DNA from 2 places in the Bacillus sp. V33-4 genome. Region 2 is predicted to be linked to the other one. Evidence: riboswitches for the same ligand, from Rfam matches in the RefSeq annotation. Region 2 holds a riboswitch; the other holds the start of a gene.
The links. Region 2 has a riboswitch for glycine ahead of gcvT (glycine cleavage system aminomethyltransferase GcvT). Riboswitches for the same ligand answer to the same signal wherever they lie in the genome.

Region 1: it holds a riboswitch for glycine, as region 2 does, so the genes downstream of both, CVD23_RS08365 (ACT domain-containing protein) here and gcvT (glycine cleavage system aminomethyltransferase GcvT) in region 2, are expected to answer to the same signal.

What each region holds. Positions count from the first base shown of each region.
Region 1 covers NZ_PGVC01000022.1:48,875-59,028, forward strand. The annotation lists gene CVD23_RS08325 (SagB family peptide dehydrogenase) at 1-685, shown strand, start outside; partial or broken gene CVD23_RS22970 (DUF7669 domain-containing protein) at 1,365-1,559, shown strand; gene CVD23_RS08330 (TetR/AcrR family transcriptional regulator) at 1,768-2,343, shown strand; gene CVD23_RS08335 (SCP2 sterol-binding domain-containing protein) at 2,445-3,782, shown strand; gene CVD23_RS08340 (serine aminopeptidase domain-containing protein) at 3,802-4,389, shown strand; gene CVD23_RS08345 (enoyl-CoA hydratase-related protein) at 4,466-5,251, shown strand; gene CVD23_RS22415 (sigma-70 family RNA polymerase sigma factor) at 5,704-5,970, shown strand; gene CVD23_RS08355 (rRNA methyltransferase) at 6,280-6,651, shown strand; gene CVD23_RS08360 (PFL family protein) at 7,301-8,662, opposite strand; gene CVD23_RS08365 (ACT domain-containing protein) at 8,679-8,948, opposite strand; glycine riboswitch at 9,043-9,118, opposite strand; gene CVD23_RS08370 (staygreen family protein) at 9,268-9,747, opposite strand; gene CVD23_RS08375 (hypothetical protein) at 9,878-10,154, opposite strand, start outside.
Region 2 covers NZ_PGVC01000003.1:4,980-15,133, forward strand. The annotation lists gene CVD23_RS01415 (lipoate--protein ligase family protein) at 132-968, opposite strand; gene CVD23_RS01420 (rhodanese-like domain-containing protein) at 1,146-1,529, shown strand; gene gcvPB (aminomethyl-transferring glycine dehydrogenase subunit GcvPB) at 1,589-3,049, opposite strand; gene gcvPA (aminomethyl-transferring glycine dehydrogenase subunit GcvPA) at 3,042-4,388, opposite strand; gene gcvT (glycine cleavage system aminomethyltransferase GcvT) at 4,409-5,515, opposite strand; glycine riboswitch at 5,795-5,885, opposite strand; gene CVD23_RS01440 (DEAD/DEAH box helicase) at 6,064-7,761, shown strand; gene CVD23_RS01445 (YqhG family protein) at 7,730-8,521, shown strand; gene CVD23_RS01450 (YqzE family protein) at 8,558-8,758, opposite strand; gene comGG (competence type IV pilus minor pilin ComGG) at 8,869-9,246, opposite strand; gene comGF (competence type IV pilus minor pilin ComGF) at 9,253-9,729, opposite strand; gene CVD23_RS01465 (hypothetical protein) at 9,671-10,000, opposite strand; gene comGD (competence type IV pilus minor pilin ComGD) at 9,987-10,154, opposite strand, start outside.

The sequences.
Region 1 (10,154 bases), on a different contig from region 2:
GCAATCGTTTAGGGAGATCAAAGCGAAGGAGAGTATGAATTGTGAGGATCAAGCGGTAGCCCTGCCTTACGTGAAGCGGTTGCCGTATGATCTCGCGTCGGTCTGCCGACAGCGGTATTCACCGGATATGGATTTCGTTTTGGGAAAGGTAAGTCAACCGCAACTGGCCGCTCTGCTACAGGAGGCGACGGCTTCCTTCTCGTATAGAAATGATTTGGATGGAGCACATAAGAAGCACGAGTCCCGTGTCTCACTGTATGGCTGTTTGTATAATGTTGAAGGCATTCCGGATGGTGCTTATCGTTATGACAGCGATGCTCATGCGTTACGACAGGTACATCCCGGAGATCATCGACTTCGGTTGCAATACGGATTGTCTCTAGATAATGTAAATTTATTCCAAGTACCGCTTTGCCTACATGTGGCAGGAGACAAGGATCACTTCAAAACGGCACTGGGGTACAGAGGATATCGGATTCAACAAATGGAAGCAGGTATGCTCGTGCAACGATTACTGTTAGCAGCGTCAGCCATCGGGATGGGGGGGCACCCACTCCTTGGGTTTGATGCCAACTTGAGTGATGAGATATACAATATGGATCCACAAGGCAAAACCAGCCTAATCCAAATCCCGACAGGCCTCTATCGACATCGACCTTGGTTGAAGGGGAGTTTGCATGGCTAAGTAAGGCAAGAATGAGAACTTTGGAGCAGTTGCGAGTAAATTCGTTATTCAACTTTTGCAGTTTAAAAATTAGCACTAAACCTTGACTGATCAAATGAAAACACTTCCTGTCCTCGTAACACCTTTTGATAAACAATTAGAGGCTATCGTATATAAAGAACATATAACTTTATTTGATTTAATAATTTAGACATTAAAAAGGGTAGTCTTTCCGTGGAAAGGCTATCCTTACTGTCATATTATCGAGATCAATTTGCTGGCCAACTAAGGTCCTAACTCTTTCGTATTCGATTTGCTGAAGGACTTTTATCGACTTTTCAATTTTGGAAGTTGCGTTCTGAGATTACTTCCGAATTCACGCAGGTTGGTAATCCCATATACCGCTGTTGGGTTAAAGGCAAATACGATCTTCCTAAACTAGCAAAGATTATATATAATAATGCTACCGATGATTGTATCAAGTATAAAAGGGACCTTATGTCACAGCGCTTAGAAGAACAGTTAGGTTATTAGTCAATTAGGAGAGATAAGTCTGAAATAAATATGTAGAAGCACCCAATAAAAAAAGAGCATAGAAAACAAGCCATCTATTGATGACTTTTGGAAATATATGCTTGATAGAAAATATCAAGTAGCAACAGCCATTACACGATAACCAAGCCTTGGAAATGAAAATTCAGTTACTAACTCCCAAATTAGAGAATACATTCATAAAAAGCGGACAGAAGTAAATGATGGTACAATTAACGCTCAAATCTTACTGTACTGTGTTAATTCATCAACTAGATTGCATTACCCAGAAAATCAGAAACCTCGAAGAGCTGAACATATATATGCTTATCTAAAACTTTTTTTCATTATAGCGCGGAAATGACAAAAAATATAAATTCTTGTGTCTGCTTTATTGACTATCAAAAATCTTAATACTTGGATAAACCAAATTGGTCTCTCCCTTTGAGAAAAACATTTTTTATTTAAAACTGTTTAAAAGAATAAAAGCATCTTTATCCAATTTTAATCTTGCATATCATATGATATTGATAATATAATATGATATATATCATATTAAGGAGTGTGTTGAAATGCCCTATCCAAAAAATCATAAACAAAAAAGTCGCGAAGCGATCATTCAAAGTGCATCGAGGGCATTCAGAAAATCCGGTATAGATTCAGTCAGTGTTCCTAAAATCATGAACGCTGCGGGTCTTACCCATGGAGGATTTTATGCTCATTTTGAGAGTAAAGACCAATTGGTTGCTGAAGCATGCCTAGAGGGGATGAAGGAAACAATTGACTTCTTCAGAAAAATTACGACAAGCCTTACTCCGAGTGAAAGCCTTATTAAAATCATCCAAATCTACCTTAGTATGGAACATTTGCATAAACCGGAACAGGGATGTGTGCTTCCCACATTGGGCAGTGAAGTAAGACAACAGTCTGATTTAGTTCGCAACTCCTATACAGAAAGCTTACATGAACTGATTGATTTGTTGCGTAAATTTTTACCCGAATCGTATAAAAACGAGGCAATATTTATTGTTTCTAGTATGGTTGGCGCCATGATGTTGGCACGTGCAATCAATGATCCTGACATGAGTGAAACGATTATCGTAACTTGCCAGGAACAACTGAAAGTTCATATTCGAAGTCTTTTTTAATAAAACCCGTGTTGGTACCTTTTATTTTTTTAACATAATATATGATAGTCATCATATTGTATTAGGATCATCATAATATTGCGACTGGGGAGGAAAAATGAATGAATCAAAATTTCAATGAACACCCTTCGGTTCAAAATTATTATCTCCACAAGAATAAACAGAATGAAACATCTGTGCTGGAGGCATCCTGGCTGCGGGATTTATGCTTGCAGTCGGGCGCTGATGATGTCGGGTTTGTATCGATTGATCGACCTGAATTGGATGATCAGCGTGCAGAAATTAAGTCTCTTTTTCCACAAGTGGAAACATTGATTTGTTTTGTTTGTAAGATGAATCGAGAACCTGTAAGATCCCCGGCTCGTTCTATTGCCAACATCGAATTTCATCACGTCCATGATCAGATTACTGAAGTAGGACACCGTATTGTCAGAGAATTAGAGTCTAAAGGGATAAGGGCGATGAACGAACCGATGGGTTTCCCGATGGAGGTGATGAGAGAGGGGAAGCCATGGGTGATTTCTCATAAGCCCATTGCAGTTGCGGCAGGATTAGGAAAAATGGGGATTCATCGGAATGTCATTCATCCTAGATTCGGAAACTTTATTGTTTTAGGGACTGTTGTCATAAATGTCAAAGTAAATGAAGAAAGCAAGCAAATTGATTACAACCCATGCCTGGAATGCAAATTATGTGTGGCAGCCTGTCCAGTAGGAGCGATCGGGGCAGATGGACATTTCAATTTTTCCGCTTGTTTTACGCATAATTATCGCGAATTTCTTGGTGGGTTTTCAGATTGGGTAGAAAATTTGGTGGAAAGCAAGAACACGAAAGAATATCGGAGTAAAGTTAGCGAGGGAGAAACACTATCAATGTGGCAAAGTTTGTCCTTCGGTGCCAATTATAAGGCAGCATATTGTATGGCTGTATGCCCCGCAGGTGAAGATGTGATTGGAACGTATATCGAGAACCGTAAGCAGTTTGTGCGTGAGATTGTAAACCCGTTGCAAAAACAGGAAGAAACCGTGTATGTTGTTCGGGGTTCTGACGCCGAGGAATATGTGCAGAGACGATTTCCACATAAGAAAGTGAAGCAAGTTCCTAGTCCACTGCAGCCACCTTCTTCCGTGAAGGCATTGATCTTTTCGATGCCGCATGTCTTTCAACGGAACCAGGCAAAACACCTTGATGCAACCTATCACTTTACCTTTTCTGGAAAGGAAGAGTTGGAAGCGGCAATTCATATTAAGGACAAAAAAATTGAAATTCAGAGTCAATTAACTGGAAAACCTGATGTGCATGTTTTTGCTGACAGTGAAACATGGCTTAAATTTATCAGAAAAGAAATTCATATTTTAAAGGCAATTTTGACACGGAAAATCAAAGTGAAAGGGAATGTGCGTTTGTTGAAATCGTTTGCCCGGTGTTTCCCATCTTAGTCACCGGGAACTGCAAAAGGTGGTGGATCATACACCAGAGAACACTCCTAACGCAGCGTCCGTACAATACAAACCTAATTTCAATGTATTAACATCGGATCCTGTCATTTTGGCTGACCTTGAAAAAGATCCCCTGCAGCACCAAATGAAAACCATTGGACTGGCAAGAGGGATGCTGGACGCTATCAAAAGAGTACTAAATAATGGCCACACATTAAACGTTCCTTTGCTGATGATGCACGGGTTAAAAGATCGAATTGTTCCGCCGGAAATGACCCGGATTTTCTTTGAGAAAGTGATGTTCGACGACAAGAAATGGATTGGATATCCCGAAATGCTGCATAACCCGCAAGATGATATACAAAGGGACCAGATTTTTGCGGATTGTATACATGGCTTAAGAAACACTCTGAAAACAGGGTGGGTCATAAACAATGAAGTTACAATCAGGGCGGCTGGAAGCGTTTTTCTTGTGCCAGAATGTGACTGGCTTAAACATAGAAGAAGACAGGCAAGAGAAAATTTTAATAGGGTTGTTTGGAGGATTTTACTAATGAGCCGGAAATCCGTGGCTCCGGAAATTGAATTGGGCGAATTTTCTCGTTGAGACACTGAAAAGTCTCATAGGAAAAGGCAAATCTTTTTTGGATTTTAAAAAATCTACTTAAATTGGAGGGGTTATGATGTTAAACAAAGATGTTGTTCTCTACAATGAAGAAAATGGAATTGCAAGAATTACATTAAACAGACCGGAGGCACTAAATGCCTTAAACCTGGATGTACTTGAACAACTTTCGTCCATTCTGGAGACAATTAAAAGTGATAATAGTATAAAGGCAGTAATCATTACCGGTGCCGGGGAAAAAGCATTTTCCGCAGGTGCGGACATTCAGTTTCTCAATAAAGCTACTCCTCTGGAAGTAAGGGATTTAGCTCAGTTAGCTGTTGCGGTTAATAATAAAATAGAATCATTGGGGAAATTAGTAGTTGCCGCTATCAATGGTTTCGCACTAGGAGGTGGACTTGAGTTAGCTGAAGCCTGCATGCTCCGTGTTTCTGCTCATCATGCCAGATTGGGTCATCCTGAAGTCCGTATTGGAGCTATTGCTGGTTTTGGAGGAACTACAAGGCTCCCCAGACTTGTAGGTAAGGGACGTGCTGCAGAATTGTTGCTCACCGGAAATACGATAAACACAGACGAAGCTTACAGAATAGGATTGATTAATAGGATCGTTGAACCTGATAAGTTACTATTAGAAACAGAAACTCTTGTCCTGGAAGTTTTGTCTCAGGCTCCTGTCGCTGTAAAACTGACATGGGAGGCAATTCATCGAGGCGGTAACCTATCTTTGGAAGAGTCCGCTCTTCTCGGTGCTGATTACTTCGGTTTGATAGCTGCTTCAGAGGATTTTAGAGAAGGAACTAAATCATTCTTGGAAAAGACAACGCCATCATTTAAAGGAAGATAATAATCAAAGCAATTTACAATTACCTCTATTGGTTCAACTAATTATATAAATAGAATTAGCCCTAGGCGTAATGCTTTAGAAAGTGCTTCTGGAAGCAGTTCGTCTGTAACTTTTTAAAGATTGCTAGTTGAATGTTACTCTGCAGGACGAACACTCATAAAAAATTGTTAAGAAATTTGTTTATTGAGTTTTTCCTTCAGCAATACAATGCAGAATATCTATTGCTTTTTCGATAAGGTTAAATTGACTAAACTTTCTTTAGAATCACTAAAGTAATCCTTGCTCAGTAATTGCAGTAAGGATTTTTTTATGAATAATAAAAATTATGGTAAAATTAAGAAATTTAAATGAGTTTAATATGAGTCATAATGTAATATTTTAAAATTTTCCAAAGAAACATAAAACCAAAATATAGAGGGTGTCGTCTAAATTGGAAAAGAGAGGAGGCTATCATGTTTGAAAGGGAGAGATCGGAAGCAGAGACACACGACAGTTTAAGCCGGGAAGACCGGCTTGTGTGGTTGATGGAGGAGTACGGAAAGAGCGTGGTTCGACTGGCATATACATATGTTCGCCAAAAGCAGTTAGCTGAAGATATTGCACAGGAAGTATTCATAAAATGCTATAAAAATTTGAATATGTTTCGCAACGAATCGTCATATAAAACATGGATTTATCGGATAACAGTTAATAAGTGCAAAGATGTTATGAAAAGCTGAGCTTATAAAAATGTCCTCTTTACCAATATATTTAGTCCTAAATGGAATCGCTCGCAGGAATCGACAGAAGCAAAAGTATTACTCAATGAAGAAAATCTTTTCATTTCCGAGAAGGTCGTTTCGCTTCCGAATTCACGCAGGCTAATAATCCCGTATACCGTGTTTGGGTTAAAGGTAAATACGATCTTCCTAAACTAGCAAAGATTATATATAATAATGCTACCGATGATTGCATCAAGTATAAAAGGGATCTTATGTCACAGCGGTTAGAAGAACAATTAGCTTATTAGCCAATTAGGAGAGATAATCATGTGGAAAAAAATTGACGGACGATTAGTTGCGACAACAGATGAATCCAGGGTCAAATTTAGAACTAACGTGAGCAAATCTATTATTGATCAATTAAATAAAGCTGCAGCAGAATATGATACTCATGTTAATTACCTAATCGAAAATGGTCTGAAGAAAGTTTTGTCTGAAGGAGTTATAACATACAATAAAGAAACCAGGCCTAAAGATCGTATTCAATATAAAACTACATATGACAAAGAACTGTTGGAGAAAGTTAAAGAGTTTGCAAAGGAGCACAATTTGTTTATTAATGACGTTATTGAATATAGCGTTAAATTTATTGATGTTGAAAATCTCAAACATAGTGGATATAAACACAGAATAGAGTAGACTGTTTTTCATATTTCAAATAACGCCCCCAACATAATATATATTATAGGTAGTTCTATAAATTATTAATTTCATATCTCAAATACCAAGTATACTCATGATAATGAGATGAAAAAGAAAATTTCATTATTTTAGATCACTACCGAATTCTAATCTTAAATAACCTATATTCCGTTATACGCATTCAACTTATTAAATTTTAAACAGATAAAATAAATGTTAGCTCACTAGCTATGTGCAGAATCCAACTGATGCATTAAAACTAATCAACCAGGTTTGTGTATGTATTATCTTAAAAAGCTATTAGCAACAATCGTGATTTTTATGATTGTTGCCCCATTTCCACCCTCCCTGAACGCTATTAGTTTACATAATATAATTATGGGATCATATATCTTTAAACTCCTTCTAACTGATCATTAAATTAAATGACTATCCTCCAGTGTTCTGCAGGCACGCCTCCCACCTGTTTCTCTGCTAACGTTTTCATTATAAGTGTAAAAAAAAATAGTCCCAAGCTAGAATTTAACTCGGAACCCTTCTCTCCATGGTCAGACATCAAAATTCGACTTAATTAGGACTTTGGACATTATGCTTAAAACTGTTTGCTCTTATAAAGGTTAAAGACTCGATAAAGCTATAACTGCCTTTAGTTGATCAGCGCCTGGAGCGGTGCGGGAATTCGTCCGGCGCGACGGATTAATTTTTCCGAGCTGTATGGATTTACACCCATTACTGGAGCACGGCCGAGCAGTCCCCCAAACTCAACAATGTCACCTTCTTGCTTACCTGGAACAGGAATAACACGTACAGCTGTTGTTTTCTTGTTAATCATCCCGATTGCTGCTTCATCGGCAATAAGTGCTGACAAAGTGGCCGGCGTTACATCACCGGTCAGGGCAATCATGTCGAGACCTACTGAGCACACGCATGTCATTGCTTCCAGCTTGGATAGAGTTAAGGCGTTGTCGATAATTCCGCGAATCATTCCATTGTCTTCACTGACCGGAATAAATGCTCCGCTCAACCCGCCTACATATGAACTTGCCATTGCACCTCCCTTTTTCACTGCATCATTCATAAGTGCGAGGGCTGCGATCGTTCCGTGGGTGCCAACTCGTTCAAGCCCGATTTCTTCGAGAATTTCGGCTACGCTGTCATTCATCGCATTCGTTGGCGCAAGTGACAAATCCATGATTCCAAACGGAATGCCAAGGCGTTCTGCTACGACCCTTCCGATCAATTCACCAGCGCGCGTGACTTTAAACGCCGTTTTTTTGATAATATCCGATACTTCCCCAAGATCGGCGTCCGGATGTCGCTTTAATGCACTTAAGACAACGCCGGGCCCACTAACACCTACATTAATGACCGCCTCTCCTTCACCGGCACCATGAAAAGCACCTGCCATGAAAGGGTTATCCTCAACTGGATTGCAGAAAACAACAAGCTTTGCGCAGGCCAGACCATTTTGGTCCTTTGTTCTTTCTGCAGCTTCTTTAATGATCAAGCCCATTTGCCGGACCGCATCCATATTAATGCCGGTTCTTGTCGTAGCCACCGAAACGGATGCGCATACCCTTTCCGTTACGCTTAACGCTTCTGGAAGCGCATCAAGCAATGTTTGGTCGCCCTTTGTGATTCCTTTATGTACAAGTGCTGAAAAGCCGCCGATAAAATCTACTCTAAGGTCAGCAGCAGCTTTATCAAGGGTCCTCGCAAGTTCGACTGCTTGTTCTTTCGTTGCATTTCCAAGTATTTCAGCGATTGGAGTAATAGATATCCGTTTATTTATGATTGGGATTCCAAATTCCTTTTCGACTTGGTCAGCAACTTCCTTTAACCGTCCTGCATAGCTGACTATTTTGTCATAAACCTTCGTATTCATTTGTTGAAAATCAGAATCTGAACAGTCATGCAGGCTAATCCCCATTGTGACAGTACGGATATCTAAATTTTCCATCTCAATCATGCGCATTGTTTCCATCATTTCATCAATTGCTATGTTCATTTTTTCACACTCCTTCTCACACTCGATGCATCGCCTGAAAAATTTCTTCAAGCTGGATATTAATTTTCAGGGAGAGGTTATCTCCGATCTTGCTAAGTTGCTCTTGCAAACGATCCAGATTACCGGTTCCATTTACATCAACGATCATCATCATCGTGAAGAAATCCTGCAAAATCGTTTGGCTAATATCAAGAATATTGATTTCATTTTCCGATAAAACCGTGGTCACTTTAGCGATTATTCCCACCTGGTCTTTTCCCACAACACTTACTACTGCACGTCTCATCCTGACAGCTCCTCAAAAAGTTTTAGAAAATAAAAAAGAGACTGGATTTATCCAATCTCGGCAAAAAGTAGAATAACCTACATGATGAACCATAAGTTACTCTTCCGTCCTTTTGCCTGAGATTGTGAATCCTTCGGCGCCGCATCAGCGGTCTCTCCAGAAGCTGCTCCCGTTATAGTTTTATCCATAACGATCGTCGCTTGTTATTAAATAATAAAATGATTATAACAATACAAAAATATAAGATCAAGACGATTGTTTGAAAAAGCAAACTCATCTATTAGTAAAGGCATGATAAAACACAGGTATAAACCTGTGTTTAAGAGACGGTTTTCTTCAATGCGACATTTAAATATTGTCTTGGTGTTCCTTGGTACACGATCTTATTGAATTGCGGATATACCGATTCAAATTGGATATAGATCGGTGAGTCTAAAAGCCATGGATAATAGGTGAAAAATGCCTGGTCCCCGTAAGTGATTGCGGTTAGCGCCAGCTCTAGTTCACGCTGGAAAATTAAAAATCTCACCTGTGAATATTTCTCATCAAAGTCACCATTGCTTATATACACTCTGCCAAAGAGAATATACTGTCCAGATTTAGGTTTCCACTCAGCAAACACTTCATCGCGCTGCTTCGAGTTAACGGCATCTAAATCGAAATGACAGCCTATTTTTAAGAGGAATTCTCCGTTCGTGTCAGAATGGGTAAGCGTGTATTTTCTGTTGTCCACTGGCCCAAACTGAGTGGCTGGGGCTTTTATGTCGGTGGACAGCTTAGCAGGATCAAACTTATTCATCGTAAGTATAAAACCCCCTTACTATAGCGATAATTTGTTTACCCCATATTATGTTAATACGGGGGAAATGTGACTAGAGCCCAGTGTTACAGAGTATTCCGCTAAATATCCTCTCTCATTTAACGGGCTGTCATCTTCCTGGAGCACTGGCACCTGTCTCATAGACTGCTGTTTTTATTAAGATCCACTTGCCATTCTCCATGCTCCATTCCGATTCCACGAAAGCGATGGCATCAGCACTATAGGCACCGCTGATTCTTTGTACTCCCAATAAACGATTAGCTGTTCCGTTACTTTCTACGACCTTTAATGTACTGTATGGGAACACCATTAGTTCTGTTGGTTCATTCAATTTACCATTCCGGTATAAGCCAAGGCGCTCATAATCGTCTTTTCTGCTGCTAAGA
Region 2 (10,154 bases):
AATAGATTTCCGTGCTAAATCGATAAATTTTAACAAATTTCGCAACTTGCACTTTCTTCGACTAGGTAAAAAGACTTATCGTCATATTTTCCTAATTTTTTTTAAATGACAAAGCAACCCATGCTGCTTTGTCATCGCTTAAAATTCCACTCATTACTCTCGTACCGGTCTTTTGCAATCTTCGTAACATACTCCAGTTCACCCGCAGAAAGCTCGTACGGTTCCAAGTCAATATTAAGCCCATCTGCAAATCCTTTTCTGAATGCATCTTTTGCTTCGGCTAACGAAATCGTGCGGGAGCTGATCTCATTGATCGCAACCGCTTTACTCTTGAACGCTTTCTGCATTCTTTCTTTGACGCGGTCATTCGGATATTTAAATAAGCTGAAAAGTTTATCCTCATCAAGATCAAGCAAAATAGAGCCATGCTGCAGAATCACGCCTTTTTGCCTTGTTTGTGCACTTCCGGCCACTTTTCTGCCTTCGACAACTAGCTCATACCAGCTCGGCGCATCAAAACAGACCGCCGAACGCGGGTTTTTGAGCGAATCTCTTTCTGCTGCTGTTTTTGGGACGGCGAAATAAGCATCAAGCCCTAAATAATGAAACCCTTTTAAGATTCCTTCAGAAATAACGCGGTATGCCTCTGTCACTGTTTTCGGCATGTCGGGATGCTCCTCGGACACAATCACACTGTAGGTGAGCTCATGTTCATGAAGAACTCCCCTCCCGCCTGTTGGGCGCCGCACGAAACCAAGACGATGGTGACGGACAGCCTCCATATCAATCTCTTTCTCAACCTTCTGGAAATAACCGACAGACAGCGTTGCCGGATTCCAGCCGTAAAACCTGATCACCGGAGGGATTTTCCCCTCGCTATGCCAGTCAAGCAAGGCCTCATCAAGTGCCATATTAAAGGCAGGAGACCCGTTTCCTGAATCAATAAAGCGCCAAACTTCTTTTGTCATATGTAAAACCTCTTTTAGGAAATATGATTTTTAGTCTATCAAAATTTGTTAAGAAAAAAAAGAAAGATGAATTGCCTTCTCATTTTAAAAGTTTTTAATCTGATTTCCTTTACTGATAGGACGACGGGCTTATATAATAAAGATTGGCTAGCATTGTCTGAAAGGAGCAAGAATAGATTGGATACACTTTATTTCCTTGTAATTGTCGCTGGAGCGATCATCATATACTCTACCGTGATGTGGCTGTATCAGCGGAGAATTGTTAAAACGCTTACTGAAGATCAATTTCGTGAGGGTTATCGTAAAGCCCAGCTTATCGATGTCCGCGAACCGAATGAATATGACGCCGGACATATCCTTGGAGCCAGAAATATTCCTCTTTCGCAACTAAAAATGAGATTGAAGGAAATCCGTCCGGACAAGCCTGTTTATTTATACTGCCAGAGCGGGATGAGAAGCGGCCGAGCCGCCCAGCTTTTAAACCGAAAAGGTTATAAAGACTTGTCTCATTTACAAGGCGGTTTTAAAAAATGGTCGGGAAAAGTCAAAGCAAAAAAATAATCTCGGATAAGCAGGAACCCGGAGACTGGGAAAACAGTCTCCGGGTTCCTTTTTATTGTTTATGCTTTTTGATAACGCAGGATCGGTTTCCTTGCCGCTGTTGTTTCATCCAAGCGTCCCACCACAGTGGTATGCGGTGCTTCCTGGACAATTTCAGGATTTTCCTCCGCTTCCCTGCTGATTTGAATCATTGCGTCAATGAATGCATCCAATGTTTCCTTCGACTCTGTTTCAGTCGGCTCAATCATCATACACTCCTCAACGTTGAGCGGGAAATAAATGGTCGGCGGATGATAGCCGAAATCAAGAAGTCTTTTCGCAATATCAAGAGTCCGGACGCCGAGCTTCTTCTGGCGTTTTCCGCTTAGGACGAATTCATGCTTGCAATGCCTGTCAAACGGAAGGTCAAAATGCGGCGCCAGCCTTCTCATCATATAATTCGCGTTTAGCACGGCATATTCCGTTACCGCTTTTAATCCATCAGGGCCCATTGAACGAATGTACGTATAGGCGCGGACATTGATACCGAAGTTTCCGTAATAAGGTTTCACCCGGCCAATAGATTGCGGGCGGTCATAATCAAGTACATATTCGTCACCGCGTTTTGTTATAATCGGCTTTGGAAGAAATGGGATCAGGTCTCTTTTAACGCCAACCGGGCCTGAACCGGGACCCCCACCGCCATGTGGACCTGTAAATGTTTTATGAAGATTTAAATGGACAACGTCAAAGCCCATATCTCCCGGACGTGCCTTTGATAGAACCGCATTCAGGTTGGCGCCGTCATAATAAAGTTTTCCGCCGGCACTATGAACAATTTCCGCCATTTCCAAAATATTTTCTTCAAACAAGCCGAGCGTATTAGGGTTAGTCAGCATGAGAGCCGCTGTATCGTCACCGACTACACGTTTTAAATCCGCAAGGTCGACGAGGCCGTGTTCATTTGATTTAACGGTAATCGTTTCAAAGCCGGCAACCGTTGCCGACGCAGGGTTTGTTCCGTGCGCAGAATCCGGGACAATGACTTTCGTCCGCTTTGTATCACCGTTTGCTTCATGGTAAGCACGGATCATCATTAGTCCAGTCCACTCGCCATGCGCACCTGCCGCTGGCTGCAAAGTTACTTCATCCATGCCGGTAATTTCAATTAAATGCTCCTGTAAGTCATACAATAAGCCAAGCGCCCCCTGGACTGAGCTTTCATCCTGAAGGGGATGGATATGGGCGAAACCATTAAAGCGGGCGACATTTTCATTGATCTTTGGGTTATATTTCATTGTGCAAGAACCGAGTGGATAAAAGCCTGAATCGACACCATGGTTGCGCTTTGACAGCGCCGTGTAGTGGCGCATAATATCAAGCTCCGATACTTCGGGCAATTCCGGTTCTTCTTCACGCAAATAGCCAGCTGGAATTAACTCGCTTAAATCTGATTCCGGAACATCCAATTCCGGGAGGCTATAACCGATGCGGCCAGGCTTGCTCTGTTCAAAAATCAGCGGTTGGTCTTGGTTATGCATGGTAATCCCCCAATTCTTTGACGAATGTATCAATCTCTTCTTTTGTTCTCAGTTCAGTTACGGCGATAAGCATGTGATTTTCCATATCGCTGTACTCGCGGCCAAGGTCATAGCCGCCGATAATCCCTTGTTGTAAAAGGAGCTTATTGACCTCTTTAACTGGCTTACTAAGCTTGACAACAAACTCATTAAAGGACGGGCCATCAAAAACAATGTCGAAACCATTTTTCACAAAAGCTGTTTTCGCATAGTAGGCTTTTTGAATATTGGATAGAGCCATCTCTCTGACTCCCGTTTTGCCAAGTGCCGTCATCGCCACTGATGCAGCGAGAGCATTCAGCGCCTGGTTGGAACAAATATTGGATGTCGCTTTATCGCGGCGGATATGCTGCTCGCGCGCTTGCAGGGTCAGTACAAAGCCGCGGCGCCCTTCTTCATCGGTTGTTTGCCCGACAAGGCGTCCCGGTACCTTTCTCATTAGCTTGTTTGTAACGGCAAAATAACCGCAGTGCGGGCCGCCGAATGCGGTTGGGATCCCAAAAGGCTGGGCATCGCCGGCAACGATATCGGCACCGAATTTTCCGGGCGGTGTTAACGCGCCCAGTGCAAGAGGATTGCTGGAGACAACAAATAAAGCCTTTTCAGCATGAATCACTTTCTCTAATTTGTCTAAAGGTTCAATCCGTCCAAAGAAGTTTGGATACTGGATCATCACTGCAGCAATTTCATCCGATATCATCTCTTTAAGTGCTTCGATATCAGTAACACCGTTTTGATGCGGCACTTCAACGACTTCAACATACTGCCCTTTTGCATACGCTTTGACAACTTCCTTTGTTTGCGGATGAACAGTGCTTGAGATCAATATCTTTTTCCGGCGCATCTGGCCTGCACTGAGCATGGCCGCTTCTGCAAAAGCAGTGCTGCCGTCATACATCGAAGAGTTGGCAACATCCATGCCGGTCAGCTCACAAATCATCGTTTGAAACTCGAAAATAGCCTGCAATTCACCCTGGGAAATTTCCGGTTGGTACGGCGTATACGCCGTGTAAAACTCGGAACGTGAAATAACATGGTCAACGATAACAGGCATGTAATGGTCATAAACACCCGCGCCGAGGAAAGATGTGTTCTTTTTTAAGTCGGCATTTTTATCTGCAAGCTGGCTTAGCTCCTTCATCAGTGAGGATTCCGGTTTCGCAGCCTTTATTTTGTATTCACGTTTAAAGCGGACACGCTCGGGAATATCGCCGAACAGTTCCTCAACTGCCGTAACGCCTATTGCATCCAACATCGATTGTTTATCTTGCTCTGTCATCGGTAAGTAACGATGCTTCATGACTGATTCTCCTCTCAAATCTATTTCTTTTCTCTTTTATAAAAAGGTGTAGCTGCCACCTGTGCTTTCAGGCGCTTGCCGCGAATCTCGACCTCAACATTATTTCCTAGCTCTGCATGCTGTGCCGAAAGCAGGGCAAGTCCAATGTTTTTTTTCAATGTTGGTGATTGTGTTCCTGTTGTTACTTCACCGATCTTTTCTTCCCCTTTATAAACAGGATAGCCATGGCGCGGTATACCCCGATCAATCATCTCGACACCGACGAGCTTTCTTGGCACCCCGTTCTCCTTTTGCTTTAAAAGGGCTTCTTTACCGATAAAATCAGCTTGCTTGTTGAGCTTCACAGCAAAGCCAATTCCAGCTTCAAGCGGGGAAATATGTGCCGATAATTCCTGGCCGTACAGGGCTAAATTTGCCTCAAATCGCAACGTGTCCCTTGCTCCCAACCCGCACGGAACGACACCAGCTTCTTTCCCGGCAGCCAAAATCCCATTCCATAAAGCTGCTGCATCCTCTGCACGACAATAAATTTCGAAGCCGTCTTCCCCAGTGTATCCCGTTCTCGACACGAGTGCCTTCTTGCCGTTTAAGTCCACGTCCTCCTGAAATTTGAAGAATCCGATTTCTGACAGATCCACATTGCCAGCAAGCTTCTGCAGCACCGCTTGCGCGAGCGGACCCTGCAATGCAAGCTGGGCAGTAGTCTCCGACAGATTTGTCAGCTCAACACCGTCTATCAGATGATCGTCAAGCCACTTATAATCTTTTTCAATGTTCGCGGCGTTAACCACAAGAAGATAATGATCATCACCCCGTTTATAAACGAGCAAATCGTCTACTGTGCCGCCTGTTTCATAACACATTGCCGTGTATTGGGCTGCACCGTTTTTTAACTTCTCCACATCATTTGTCATCATTTTTTGCAGGAATGCGAGACTGCTTTTCCCCTTTACTTCAATTTCACCCATGTGAGAGACATCAAACAAACCGGCTCTTGTCCGAACTGCCTCATGTTCCTCCTTAATGCTTGAAAATTGAACTGGCAGATCCCAGCCGCCAAAGTCGATCGTTTTAGCGCCATACTCCTTGTACAGATTGAATAACGGTGTGCGTTTTAACTGTGACATGTTTGCTCCCCCTCATAAGTCCGGTTTTATCAAAATTTGATTATGCCAAGATCGAAACCGGCACGCCTGGTTCAATCCAGCCACGTCCGCTCGATTTCGATTCGGAACCGCGAGTAAAGTTCGCTTTAACACTTACGCTTTGAACCAAGCAAAAAAGGACAGAAAACCCCCTCCAATGAATCGAGAAGGTCTCTGTCCTTGCACCTGAAAGTTTACCTTATTAAATAAGGCTTTCCCCTTTGGTGGCTTCGTAATGGCTCGAAGCACTCTCCAGAGCTGCGTCAAACAAGAGTTCTTTTGCCTGAGAGATTCACAATCTGATTGCTTGCTCCTTCGGCGCTGCAAACGCAGTCTCTCCCCTTGTTATCATTCGCATTTATAAAATTTATCAAGTTGTCCATACTAATCTTTATATTGACATCATAACCAGAAACTTCTAAACAGATTTCATAATGTGCAAAATTTCTAAACTTTCAAAGCTATTTTTATCCTACATTAAAAACCGTGTTCGGGCAATATTATTTTATGGAAGAAAAGGAGCTGTAAACATGACCGTACAGATCAAATTTGATTCCACCTGGCATGACGAGTTTTTACAGCGAATTTCGGAAGATGGTCCGTGGGGCAATTGGGAATTGTACAAGCTCGCCGTTGAGATCGAACAACATACAGTGATTCCAGACTTTGAAGGCTTGATCGCACCTGCACACCTTCCTCACTTAACCCCTTTGCCTCACCAACTGGAGGTCGCCAAGCAGGTAATTGAAAACATGAATGGTAAAGCAATCCTCGCTGATGAAGTCGGACTTGGCAAAACGATTGAAGCTGGCTTGATTTTAAAAGAATATATGATTCGTGGCCTTGTAAAAAAGGTATTGATATTAGTGCCGGCTTCATTGGTAACCCAATGGGCAGAGGAACTGAAAAATAAATTTTTCATCCCTGCCGGTACGCAGAGGAAAAGCTATGTATGGGAACAGTATGATGTGGTCGTTTCCTCCATTGACATGGCGAAGCGCAGTCCCCATCGCGAAATTATTTACGAACAAAATTATGACCTGATCATCATCGATGAAGCCCATAAGCTTAAAAACAACAAAACAAAAAACTATCAATTTGTACAAAGCTTGAAAAAACGGTTTTGTTTGTTGCTGACGGCAACCCCTATTCAAAATCGTATTGAAGAAATCTTTAATCTTGTTTCCTTGCTAAAGCCCGGGCATCTCGGGAATGAATCTGCTTTTTATGGAAAGTATAAAAAAGATTCCCGATCTATTAATGAAGACGAGCATTTGCGCGAACTTGTCAATAAAGTAATGATTCGAAACCGGCGGGCAGACACTGGCATCGAATGGACCAAGCGCCATGTTGAAACCGTTCCGATTGAATTTTCAAAAGAAGAACAAGAATTGTATGATGCCATTACGGAATTGCGCAGTGAAGGGGACTGGGTTACGTCAAGCCAGTTTTCTGTGATGACTTTGCAGCGCGAAGCATGCAGCAGCAAGGAAGCTGTATTCTTCACTTTGAATAATATGTATAACCGAAAAGAAAATCCATCCGCAGCATTTGATAACCAAATTCGTTATTTAGCAAGTAAGGCAGAAGCGGTCAACACCAATACGAAGGCTATGAAAGCCGTTGAACTTATCCAAAAAATTAATGATAAGGTGATTATATTTACCGAATACCGGGCCACACAAATGTACTTGCAATGGTTTTTACAGCAATACGGAATCAGCTCGGTCCCGTTTCGCGGCGGCTTTAAACGCGGTAAAAAGGATTGGATGAGAGAGCTGTTCCAGAAACAAGTTCAAGTATTAATCGCGACAGAAGCTGGCGGTGAAGGAATCAATCTACAATTTTGCAATCATATTATTAATTTTGACCTGCCCTGGAATCCGATGCGCCTTGAACAACGGATCGGCCGGATTCACCGCCTTGGCCAGGAGAAGGATGTTATCATATACAATTTTGCGACGAAAGGCACTGTCGAAGAAAATATTTTAAAACTTCTCTATGAAAAGATTCATTTATTCGAAAAGGTCATCGGCGAGCTGGATGATATTTTATCAAAGCTCGAGTTTGGAAATATTGAAGATCATTTAATCGAAATCTTTGGCCAATCTACTTCCGAAGGCGAAATGAGAATTAAAATGGAGAACTTAGCATCGATGATTCAATTTGCTGAAGAATTGAAAGAAGGTGAAAGCGGTGCAGCAGCAGGAAATACATCAATATCTTGAACGCTATTTTATTGCAAACAGCTGTCATATTGAAGAAGACCACCCCGCCTACATGACGGTGCAATTAACAATCGAACTCGATAAAGAGCTTATGAACCGGCCTTATTATTGGCTATACCTGGAGAAAACCGGCGGAACTCCGAATCCGGCTAAACTGACGCTTATCACGAACCCGAAGCAAGTGCCCGAGCAAATTAAAGGAGAAACCATTCATTTCGGCTCACCTCGACTGCATCAAATCTTTCAATCAACGAAAAAGCTCGCACCTTATATTCGGCTGTACGAAAATGCGGCAGGATCGTTTCCAAATCATACTCCGCTGCTGCCATGGCTCGCTGTGAACTTAAAGATTTCTTATCAGTGTGACCGGAAAAGGGACATTTTCAAATCGATTGGCTTGCAACTGGTAAATGGGCAGCTTGTCGAGCAGTTTCACGACAAACTGCTTAATACCGAGCTGACACCAAAATTACCCGACTATACTTTCACATTATCGTCAATGATCATGCCGAAAAGCGGACTTAAGCGCATTGAAAATTATTTGGCCAACGTCATCGAATCCGAAGACCACAGCTGGGCAGAGGAAGCGACAGAACGCTGGCAAAAGGATTTGAAACTGCTGGACCATTTTTATGAAGATGAAGTAGACAAACAGGAAAGTTATGAAACCGAAAAAGAAGCGTTAAGGGAGCAGTATGAACCAATAATAAAAATATCGATCATTAATGGGGGATTGTTTTATTTAACTAACACTTTTTAGCCTTTTTTCGGGGAATTGACGGAAAAAGAAGCAGAATTACTTTCTGCTTCGAGCCTCGTGTTTTCTATTGTTTTTTCCAAGCTGAAAAAGATATGGCAAAATTCCAAACCATCTGATCAGGAAAGGCTGTTTCGTCTCTTTCCGTTCGTCTTTGATCTTTTTTCGCACATCCTTCGGCTGGTCAATATATTTGACGACATTTTGTGTGATGTATTTCACATAATCATTTGTTTTCACCGGGACACTGCCTCCCTTCTTATTCTCTTAAAAGTCTGCCCGATCGCTGCTTTTTTAAACTATCTTCATTGATGAACATTTCCTTGATCGATTTCTATGAAGCATTCCACTTAATTTTTCTCGATCCATTTTGTCATCTTTTTTAAGGAGCTGTCATAATATCCGTAGCTCGTTGTTTCGATACCGGATTTCATCGTTAATATAAAAGTTACTTGCAGAACAGAACCGGCCAACGGCTCTATTTTGTATGCAACCTGTCCGTCCCGAAAGAAATATGTCCCCGCTGGCTCGATTGGCATGTCGCTTTGCAGTGAGTTCTCGACCTTTTTTACTGCACTCATCAAGTAATATTCCTGCTCCAATATGGATTCGGTTTCCTTTAATAAGCGCTGTTCTGCCAGGAAATGCTCGGCATTCAGCGTCAGCATCAACGACAGCAACAGAAAAATCCCGAGCGTAAGCGGATAAGTAAACCCATGTTCGTTCATTGACACTCAGCCAACCTCCAGCCCGATAAACGAATTGGCCGAAAGAGAATATTCCCGGCCATATATGTCCTTAACCAAAATCACCACCCCCTGTGGCAATCCTTTAAATTCAACAGTTGCAACGTTTTGCAGCAGTATTTCATGACCTGCATTATCTACCCTTCTTCTGATCTTTGATCCATATTTCTCATATGAAATGATACTCCCCCCTTTTCCAATTAACAGTTTGTCACCCTGTATTTCAATTCGTTCGCTCATTCTTATTTCTTTTTTTGCCTGGCTTGCAAATACTTCCCATTCCATTGTTTGCAAGCGGGATCCCATTGATTCATCATTTAAAATAAGTTTATAGCTTAAGGGCACAAAGGAGACAATGATCAAGAACACAGCAAAAGCATAAAGCATTTCGAGCATCGTAAATCCTTTATTGCTCAACAGCAGCACATTTACTGATTTTTTTACTGAAGTGGCTTTCAAATTCAACACAGACCTCCGTCCCTGTTGCATTCATCTTTGGGTAAACGTGAAAATTTGTTCCGTTTTTACTTACTTCATAATCGCGAGGAGAGGCTCCATCAGTAACGAGCATTTGCAGCTCTTCATATAGCAGCTGGAGTGCTGCGTTTTCCTGCTGCAAAGTGCTCGACTGCCAAGCTAATTTCATTGCGGCTGGAAGGAGAAAGCTGGCAGCAAGGACCCATGCAGACAGTGACAGCAGCAACTCAGCCAAAAAGAAGCCATTACTCTTCTTCAATATAAAAGCGCCCCTTTCCAATTAAAAACGTTACTCGATAGGTATTGCTGGCAATATCAACAAAAAATGAACCGAATTTAGCGATGCTGCCATCTGCCTGAAACTGAAACCGTAATTTAAGTGTTCCTTCATACACAGTGATTCCTTTCGGATA